Regions from separate parts of the Cloacibacillus sp. genome, predicted to be linked through region 3. Evidence: riboswitches for the same ligand, from Rfam matches in the RefSeq annotation. Region 3 holds a riboswitch; each other region holds the start of a gene.
The links. A riboswitch is a leader RNA that binds a small molecule or an ion and turns the genes downstream of it on or off. The one in region 3 is predicted to bind cobalamin.

Region 1 (3,278 bases), on a different contig from region 3:
GGGTGAGTTCGGCATTCGCTCATACGATACGGAGTATGTCATGTCGATGGCGGAGCGGCTGAAAAATATCTTCAAAGGCGCGGCCCTGATGGCGGATGTCAGCTATGAGATTCGCGAGGGGACATTTTTCAAAGCGAAGATACCGTTGCTATCGCTGAACGATCTGATCATGGAGAACGCAGTGGCCGTTGGTATGCCTACGATAAGGCCGCCGAGAGAGAAGACGGGCTCCACTGACTTTGGAAACGTTATGTATGAAATACCCGGTTCGTGTATAAGATCAGCTTTTGTCCCGGAGGGGACTCCCGCCCATTCGCAGGACTACCTAGATGCCGGCAAGTCGCAGGCGGCGCACGACGCGCTGGCCAACGCGGCGAAGGTGCTGGCGCTGACGGCCTATGACCTGATAAGCGATCCCGCGAAGATGGCCAAGGTCAGGGATGAATTTAACGCGAAAAGATTCGGTAAGCAAACAGTTTAAATAATAAAGTTACCGGCGACTGCGTGTGCGGGCGCCGGTAACTTTGTCGTCCCGCTCATTTTAGACGAGAACCGCGGCGTACGGCGCAAACATGAACTACGAAAGCTTAGTGCCCCGCGGATGATATTCCTTATCTTTCCAGTACCACCATTTTAGCTTTTCCGGATCGCGCTCTTTGTTCTCGGCATAATAGACGGCGAGCCGGAAGACATAGAGTACGCAGGAATCGTCGCGGAAGCCCTTAAAGAGGCAGTCCCGCTCAAAGAGCGCCTCCGGCTCCTTGCCTATCAGCTCTTCGATAGAGCTGATGCCGATGTTCATAAGATGACGCTCCATATTCTCCCCGATGCCGGGAATTTTTCTTAGATTGCTTTTCATTGTTTTTACGGCTCCTGTTTGTCCGGCCGGTTGGGTCTTCTTTTGATTCGCAGCAGCCTGATGAGATCGGGAAAAAGGGACTCATCCGCCGGTTCAAACATCATCCATTTCCCGTCGTGATAGGTTTTAGCGCCGTCATATATCTCCCGCGTCTTTTGGGAGAAAGTCTCCCTCTCAGACTCGAACTTCGCTCTCTCCGTCCGGCCGAATATCACCATGAAGCCGATGGCCTTTTCTTTCGCGTATAGCGAGCAGAGGGTCTTTCCTCCGCGGCGGTATTTATATTCATAGAACCACAGCCGGCCGCCGCCGTTCCAGCTCCCGGTCATGTCGTAACTGGCCTCTATCATGGAACGGAGCCCTTTCCATACCGCGAAGAGCCCTTCGCCGACGAGGGCGCTCATCTCTTCATCAGAGGGGATTTTTTCAAACATTGGCCACCGCCTTCTCTCCGCGGGGACTCCCGCGGGTGAGTTTTTATACATTATCATTGTACCATGACAGGGGTATGGAGTCGTAAGCACCCGTCGCCGCAAAAGTAGTGAAATAATCCGCAGGATATGGATATATAGTTGACAAAACAACCGGCTATAGTGTAAAATAACAGAATAAAAAAATATTGTAACGGAATGCAGTCAGGGAATCCGGTGAGAATCCGGAACAACCCCGTTGCTGTAACTGGGACGAAAGCGCACCGTGCCACTGCCGAAGGCGGGAAGGCGCGCCGGTAGGATGATCAGGAGTCAGAATATCTGTTGTATCCGTATGAGTTGCAGCTTGCGAGGGCGAGTAGCAGCGTTTGCTTGGCGTATATGGCAGAGGCTCCGTCTTTGGGGCCTCTGCCTTTTTGTTTTTGTTTGTAAAAATTTAACAGAGGGAGTGTTTTTATGTATCATCTGTGGAGGAAAACAGCGGTTGTTTTCTTGTTTTCGTCATTGCTTGCCCTGCCGGCGTTCGCGGCGGAGAAGGCAGTCAGCGCCGACGTGGCTGAGGTCGCCGCGGTGGAGGTCACCGGTTCGCACCTCGCGGAGTCGACGGCGGACGTACCGGCGCAGACCTATGTAATCACGCGCGAGGATATCGACAACAGCGCCGCGCGCGACGTCCAGGATGTGCTGTCGAAGGTGCCGGGCGTCAACGGGCTTTTGAACAGCGCTTCGATGGCGCAGTCAAAGGGAATAACGGTGAGAGGATTGAATTCGGAGGTCCTGTTGTTGGTTGACGGCATTCCATATATGGGTGCTGATTACGGCGTAGGCGCCGATCTTGGTTCTCCGTTTGACTTACGCAGCATAGCGCTCACCGATGTTGAAAGGATAGAGGTCGTGAAAGGCGCAGGTTCTGCGATCTATGGCTCCAACGCGGCCGGCGGCGTCATCAATATCATAACGCGCAAACCCTCTGATAAATCAAGCGGCAGTATAACTTTAGAGGGAGGCAATAAAGAATGGTTCCGCGGAAATGTGCGTGGAACGGTGGTGCTCAGTAATGACCTGAGAGTGAGCACAGGCTACACGAGGACGCAGGAGGGGGAGACGAGGATCAGGCTCGCCGACCCTGCCAGCGGACTTTATGATAACGCGCTTGATTACCGTGGAAATGATTATTACTTTGGCTTTACGAAGGGGGCATGGTCCTTCCTCGGCGAAGTAGGGGATTTCAAATCTTCCTGGAATTACACGGATACCCTTTACGGCGGCGGAACCTCTGAAAATAGGCAGGATAACAAATATCAGAGATTTACGCTGAACTACGCCGACGGTGTGAATATGGGACGCCTATATTATCACAAAAACGAGAGGACCATTTATGACACCTCCGGCGAGACGAATTATGACGGCAATACCTTTGGTGCCACATATAACAGGAAACAGGAGATCGGAAATCTTCCCTTTGTCTTCGGCATGGATTTCAGAAGGGAGAAAGCTGAATATTTCAACCATGATAATCCCTGGGGAAATAATCAGCCGTATGACAACACAAGAAATGAGTATGCTCCCTACATAGAGACATCCATACCCATCGGCTCCGCCGCTTTCGACATAGGGTTACGTTATGAGTATTGGGATCTGGATAACGGAGAGGACGCGCATGAGTTCCTGCCGCGTTTTTCGCTGAACTGGGCGAATAAGAACGGGCTTCTATACTATGCCACCGTCGGTCGTTATTTTTCAATGCCGAGTTTCTATCAGATGTTCTACTCGGACGCGTTCGGTTTTTGGCTGCCGAACCCCAATCTAAAACCTGAGAAGGGCTGGACATACGATATCGGCGTCAAGGATGATGCGGCAAAGAACCCATGGAGCTTCAATGTGTTCTATATGGATATGGAAGATAAAATCAATATGAACGACAGCTATACACAGTACATCAACGTCGACGAATACCGCGCCTGGGGCTTTGAGGGTCAGTACAAGTG
Region 2 (3,278 bases), on a different contig from region 3:
GAGGCTCCCGAAAGGCTGCCCATGAGCCAGAGGACGATGGCGCTGAGGCGGTCGTCCGCGATCGCCTTAAGAAAAGTAACGCCCGCGGAGAGTATCGCGTTGGTTATGATGCCTGCGAGGACTATATAGGCCGCGCCGCCGCCGCTGCGCGCGGCGATGAGGCTGACGAGCCAGAGAGCGGCCATCGCGCCGGCAAAGGCCATCGGGGTCACTGCGAACGAGCCGAAGAAAAAGCCGAGAGCGCCGCCAAAGGCCGCGCCAGCCGCTATCCCCAGCGTATAAGGCTCGGCGAGCGGGTTTGTGAGCAGTCCCTGCAGCACCGCGCCTGCGACGGCGAGCAGCCCTCCCGTTCCTACGGCGGCGAGAAAGCGCGGCAGCCTGACGCTGCGGATAACGAGAGCCTCGGGAGTGGCGCGCGAGGCTTCGTCTAAAAACGGATTCAAAAGCGCCGCGACGCGGGCGGCGGGAATATCCCACTCGCCAGCGCCGAGCCGCCAGAGCGCGGCGATGAGCAAAAGCAGACAGAGCAGCGCCGCGAGACGCAGACGCTTTATGTACAGCCGCCGTCTATGCTCAGAGAGCTCCGCCACGCCGGTCATCGTTTATTTCATCATATCCTTGATCTTGGAGACGTAGACGCGGGCCATGTCCGCATCTTCGCCAAGGCCGACGAGGAAGGTCTTAATATCCTTGTAGCCTGCCACTTTCAGCTGGCTGTACCATGATTCGGGATCGTCCTTATCGGCGAGGTCGTTGTTCGCGTGGTCGCCCGCGACGATCATCAGCGGGGAGATGACGAGCGTCTTCACGCCCTTGTCACGCTTGAGGCGCGCGATCACATCTTCGATCATCGGCGCCGCTTCGACAGTGCCAAGGGCAAAGCGGCCGGGGGCCTTCTTGTCGAGCGAAAGCTGGAGCTGGCTGTACATCGCGTTCGCGGCGTGGTGCGGCGTGCCGTGTCCCATGAGGACGATCACGGTGCCCTTCTTCGCGAGATCCTTCGCGAAGCGCTTCATGAGAATGTCGGCCATCAGATCGCAGTCGGCGGCCGATGAAAGATAGGGGCGGCCGAGTTTCAGTTCTTTGAATTCATACTTCCCCTTCACCGCGGCGACGCCGTTCACGAGTCCCGCGATGTCGTCATACTCTTCTCCGGGGATGATGTGCATCGGCATCACATAGACGTGGGTGAAGCCTTCGTCGTTCATCTGCGCGAGCGCCGATGTCGGCGTGGGAATATTGACGTTCTGCTCCTTCGCTATCTTCCTGCGGATGATGTTTGACGTGTAGGCGAGTCGGACTTCGGTGTCGGGGAAGGCCTTCTTTGCCGAGTCGACGAGATTGTCGATCGCCTTTTTCGCGTCCGGCATCGAGGTGCCGAAGGCGACTACGAGGATACCCTTCTTGTCGGGTTTATCCTTGGGAGCGGCGGCGAAGGCCGTGCCTGACATCACCAGTGTGAGCATTACGAGAGCTATTACAAACGATTTCATGAGAAATATTTCCATCCTTTCGATCATCGCCAATCCAGAATAAAATCTGGGTCCAATAAAAAAAGACCCGAAAGTGATTCTCCGAGTCTTTGTCCTGTCAGCCGATAACAAGCTGCAACAAACTATCGCGAAGATGTTTGCCCGCGCAAACAGATCCCTCCCTTTACCTTTCTCCAGCAGGTTTCCTGACTTATCTTCATCCTAACAGCGCGCCTTCCCGGAATAAATTCCAGTGACATCCTTGCGCTTTCGTCTGAACCACAGTGGCGGGGCCGCACCGGCATAGGAAAAAATCCGCACCGGTTTCCCTTACTGAGAAAGACAATATTCAATTTTGTGGTAATTATAACAGATGGCGCCCGGGTGTACAGGTGATTTTTAGCGGCGCTCCGGATAATTTTGTCACATCAGACAAAGAGAAAGCCGGGCGCGGCACTCCATGATACCAGTTCGCCATCCGCGTCAAATTCGAGAATATACATGCCTCCGTTCGGTATCCGCCACTCTCCGTGGGGAATATCTTTATCGGCGAAGCGGTGCAACACCGCGCGCATCACATTGCCGTGCATCGTGCCGGCGGCCGTTGATACTCCCGCCGCGCGGCATCGCGAAAGCAGCGCCGCAAAACCGGCGCAGACGCGCTCCGTAAAACCGTTGAAACTCTCGCCCCGCTCTATCGGACGGTCGGGGGCCGCGAGCCAGGCGGTATAGTTGGGGTCATCGTCAAGATTTGTATAGGGACGCCCCTCAAGGATGCCCAGCGAGCATTCGGATAACGCCGCGGAAAGATAATCGGCGGCGCGCCCGTATATCAGCTCGAGCGACTGCGTGCAGCGTTTCAGCGGCGATGAAAAATAGAACTCGGCGCGCGGATAGGAAAAACGCGCGCATATCTCCCGCTGTTCCGCCGCGCCCTGCGGCGAAAGCGGGATGTCGCGCTGGCCGGTCCAGACATTCTCCGCGTTCGCGAGCGACTGCGCGTGGCGGATGAGATAAATCCTCAACGGTAATCCTCCATCGCGGCGAGCAGGATGTCGTTCTCCGGTCTCGTCCGCGCCGCGATGCGCACATATCTTCCGTCGAGCCCGGGAAAATTTCTCGTGTGGCGCACGACGATGCCCCGTTCCAGCATAAAACGGATGAACCTTTCGTCGTCGTCGACCGCGGCCAGGAAATAGTTCACACAGCTGGGCAGCGTCGGAAAACCCGCCCTGTTCACCGCGGAGATGAGCCGCGGCATCTCCGCGGCGTAATAATCTTTCGTGCGGCGCAGCAGCGTGGCGTCCGCGAGGAAGAAGAGCGCCGCCTGCTGCGCGAGGCCGCTGACGCTCCAGCTCGGTTGCCGTCTCTTCAGCCTCTCCGTCATCTCGGCGCCGGCGAGGATATAACCGATACGCGCCCCGCAGAGGTTGTACGTTTTTGTCAGCGAACGCAGCCTGACGACGTTAGGCCGCGGCCGGTATGGGGCCAGTGCCTCGTCGGTCCAGATAAAATCACGATAGGCCTCGTCGACGATAAAAAGCGTCCGTGGGTGCCGCTCCGCGATCTCGTCGAGCTCTCCATCGGGGATGAAGCCCCCCGTCGGGTTGCAGGGATTACAGAGCCAGACGGCTCCCTCTGCGGGAAGCTTCGCCGCGCGAAGGTCGAAGATGTTGAGCGGAGCCGCGCCGAAATTCTTCAGCGCGCGCAGATACTCGCCGTAGACCGGCTGAAGTATGCGGTTTTCCCGCGCCGCCTCATAGGAGGCGATGAGATATATCGACTCGTTGGAGCCGCTGGTCACCA
Region 3 (3,278 bases):
CCTCGGCGAAGTTGGCCTGTCCGCCCAGCACCCTCTGCGAAGAGGCGGCCTGCTCGCGCGCCGAACCGTCGCCCGGCTTTACGGCGAAGATGACGCTGCCGATGGCGGTCTGCGCCGAGGCGTCGGCCATGCCGGCGGAGGCAAGCAGTTTTTTCGCCTCGCCGCTGACGGGGACGCCACCCTCGACAGCCGCGCGGCGGTCGTCTTCCAGAACTTGGGCGGCTTGGGCGCGCCCAACATAGAGCGGATCTTTGCGCGAGAGGGCGAACTGCGCAAGTTTAAGCGGATTGGAGCGCAGTGAAGAGGTCTCTCCTGAGGGGATCAGCTCGTCGGTGGTCGTCACGGGGTCGGTGATGACGGAGGCTATCTTCAGCAGAAGGTTCTCCGCCAGAGGATAGACCTTCGGCCATGGCCTGATATTCGGCCCGTAGATAAGCTCCTGGCTGTCGTCCGCTTTGCCAAAACCGTGATAGACCTTCTTTTCATAGAGATCGCCGCGGAACTTATAGGGTTTGTCGTGGAGCAGTTCCCCATAACGCTCGGCCGATGTCAGCACGCCGCCGTTGGCCGCCGTGGCGGCGATGGAACGCGCGTCCATCAGCGCGACGGAGGAAATCTGTCCCTCTCCCGGCTTTGAACCTTCGCGGTTGGGGAAATTCCTCGTCGTATGACGAATGCTGAATCCGTGGTTCGACGGCGTGTCGCCAGCACCGAAACAGGGGCCGCAGAAGGCCGTCTTCACGACGGCGCCCGCCTCCATAAGGGCGCCGACAGAACCGTTGCCGATGAGCTCAAGCATAGCAGGCTGGCTGCCGGGATAGACGCTGAGCGAGAATTCGCCGTTGCCAACGCTGCCTCCGCGCAAAATCTGCGCCGCCGCGACGACATTGTCAAAGGTCCCGCCGGAGCAGCCGGCGATGATCCCCTGATCCACGCGGATCTTGCCCTCCTTAGATATCTTTTCGGTGAGATTGAGCTTCAGCTCCGGATTCTCCAGCTTGCTGCGGGCGTCATCCTCCACCCGCTTCAATATCTCATAGGGGTTCGCGTTGAGCTCGTCTATCGTATAGACGTTGCTGGGATGGAAGGGAAGGGCGATCATCGGCTTTACCTTGTCGAGCTCCACTACAATGGCCGCGTCATACCAAGCGGCAGCGGCCGGCTCGAGCCGCCTGTAAGCCTCCGAGCGTCCGTGAATATGAAAATATTCCTCGACCCTCTCATCGGTGCGCCAGACGGAGGTCCAGCAGGCCGTCTCCGTAGTCATCACGTCGATGCCGCTGCGGAACTCCACCGGCAGGTTCGAGACTCCGGGGCCGACAAATTCCATCACCTTGTTCTTTACAAAGCCGTTTTTAAAGACCGCGCCGATGATCGCCAGCGCGACGTCCTGCGGGCCGACTCCGGGACGCGGGGCGCCGGTGAGATAGACGGCGACGACGTCGGTGCGCGGAAAATCATAGGTGCGTCCGACAAGCTGTTTCACAAGCTCCGGGCCGCCCTCGCCGACGCCCATCGTCCCCAGGGCGCCGTAACGCGTATGGCTGTCCGAACCAAGAATCATCCGTCCGCAGCCGGACATCATCTCCCGTACATAGGAATGGATGACCGCCAGATGCGCGGGGACAAACTCTCCGCCATACCTCTTCGCGGCCGAGAGGCCGAAAAGATGATCGTCCTCGTTGATCGTCCCGCCGACGGCGCAGAGCGAATTATGGCAGTTTGTCATGACATAGGGGATCGGGAAGCGCTTCATGCCGCTGGCGATCGCGGTCTGGATGATGCCCACATAGGTGATGTCATGCGAGGCGAGGCTGTCAAAGCGTATCCGGTAATTATCCTTCGTGCCGGAGGCGTTATGCGCCGCGATAATATTGGCCGCGATCGTCCCTCCGGCGGCGCTCTCCCTGTCCTCCGGCAGCCGTTCCAGAGGCTTCATTCCCGCGGCCTGAATCTCTTCGTTGACCGCGGAGAGCCCCTTTTTCTCCACATCCTCCACCAACACGTTTCCGTTAAACAGATAAACGCCCTTTTCAATCAGCCTGATCAAATCCTCATCCTCTTTTCTTTTTGTTTTTCTAATATTTTCAGAATTTATAGTAAAATTTAAAATATAGTCATCTCATATTCTCTTTAGGACATTTAACTCAGCAGATACAACATTGTCCCCTACAACTAAAAGTCCACTCCAATGACAGTAAAATATACTATAGTAAATATTTATTATTTACTTTTATTAGTTATATTATTTTATTGTCAAGTTACAAGGCCAACAGATGCCAGCAAGCGGAGGGTAAAAAAAAAAATGCCGCCTGCAAAGAAAAACACCGCACAGACAACATCATATGGCCGCCGTACAATCTAAAGACGATGGCTCACGAAACAATATCCGCCCGCGCAGATTTATCCCTCGACGGTGTAAGCAGGTCTCCTGGCTTCCATTCATCCTAATTTCGCATCTTCCCAGACAGACGTCCAGTGATCCCGCGATTTCGTCATGACAACAGTGGTGGGGCCGCTTTGGTTTTTAACCAAATTCCCTTGCTTTTACACCGCTATTTTTATCAATGTCACTATATCCTCATGTTTTATAAATGTCAAGTTATTTTTATGCATTAGCGACATATTTTCACAATTGACAACAAAATGACACAATATAATAAATTGTTGTTTTATTTGGAAAATTAGATACTTTTACAGAACTACTTCAACACCAGCGTATCAAACAAAAGGACTCCCGCAGTTAGAAGCCGCCATAATAACGTACCCAACAAACACACCATCACAAAAAGCAAAGGCACCTACAATTAAAGAGGTACCTTTGCAATAATAAATTTGATATAAAAAAATGGGATGTACTTCTTAAATATACAACACCCTATTCCCAGGGAACAATTTTACCGGGATTGAGTATATTGTTTGGATCGAAGGCAAGTTTTACCCTGCGTATCAAATCTATTTGAGCATCATCAAGAAATTGCGAAATATACGCGGCACGCTTCAACCCCACGCCATGTTCTCCCGTGAGCGTCCCCTCAAGCTTTATAACAATCGTGTAGAGCTTTTGCCGCACGCCCCCAATAATCTCGCGCCATCCAGGGGTTTCCCCCTCCAGATATAACGTTACATGCATATTACCGTCGCCAAGATGACCATAAGCAGCATATTTCACACCCGCACCGTGACATATGTCATCCAACTCCCGCATAAAATCTGCAACAGCGCTTGCAGGAATGACGACATCCTCATTTGACACCTGAATTGGAGCATGTGCCCAT

Region 1: linked by a shared signal. The riboswitch ahead of LIO98_RS09130 (TonB-dependent receptor) and the one ahead of LIO98_RS01170 (hydratase) in region 3 are both predicted to bind cobalamin.
Region 2: linked by a shared signal. The riboswitch ahead of LIO98_RS04425 (sirohydrochlorin cobaltochelatase) and the one ahead of LIO98_RS01170 (hydratase) in region 3 are both predicted to bind cobalamin.

The regions. Positions count from the first base shown of each region.
Region 1 is NZ_JAJBUX010000071.1:16,826-20,103, reverse strand. It holds gene LIO98_RS09145 (M20 family metallopeptidase) at 1-481, shown strand, start outside; gene LIO98_RS09140 (helix-hairpin-helix domain-containing protein) at 578-859, opposite strand; gene LIO98_RS09135 (DUF3788 domain-containing protein) at 865-1,293, opposite strand; cobalamin riboswitch at 1,457-1,634, shown strand; gene LIO98_RS09130 (TonB-dependent receptor) at 1,783-3,278, shown strand, end outside.
Region 2 is NZ_JAJBUX010000035.1:21,215-24,492, forward strand. It holds partial or broken gene LIO98_RS04420 (iron ABC transporter permease) at 1-599, opposite strand, end outside; gene LIO98_RS04425 (sirohydrochlorin cobaltochelatase) at 603-1,508, opposite strand; cobalamin riboswitch at 1,651-1,835, opposite strand; gene LIO98_RS04430 (histidine phosphatase family protein) at 1,901-2,497, opposite strand; gene LIO98_RS04435 (aminotransferase class I/II-fold pyridoxal phosphate-dependent enzyme) at 2,494-3,278, opposite strand, start outside.
Region 3 is NZ_JAJBUX010000008.1:9,297-12,574, reverse strand. It holds gene LIO98_RS01170 (hydratase) at 1-2,050, opposite strand, end outside; cobalamin riboswitch at 2,404-2,593, opposite strand; gene LIO98_RS01165 (FAD-linked oxidase C-terminal domain-containing protein) at 2,879-3,278, opposite strand, start outside.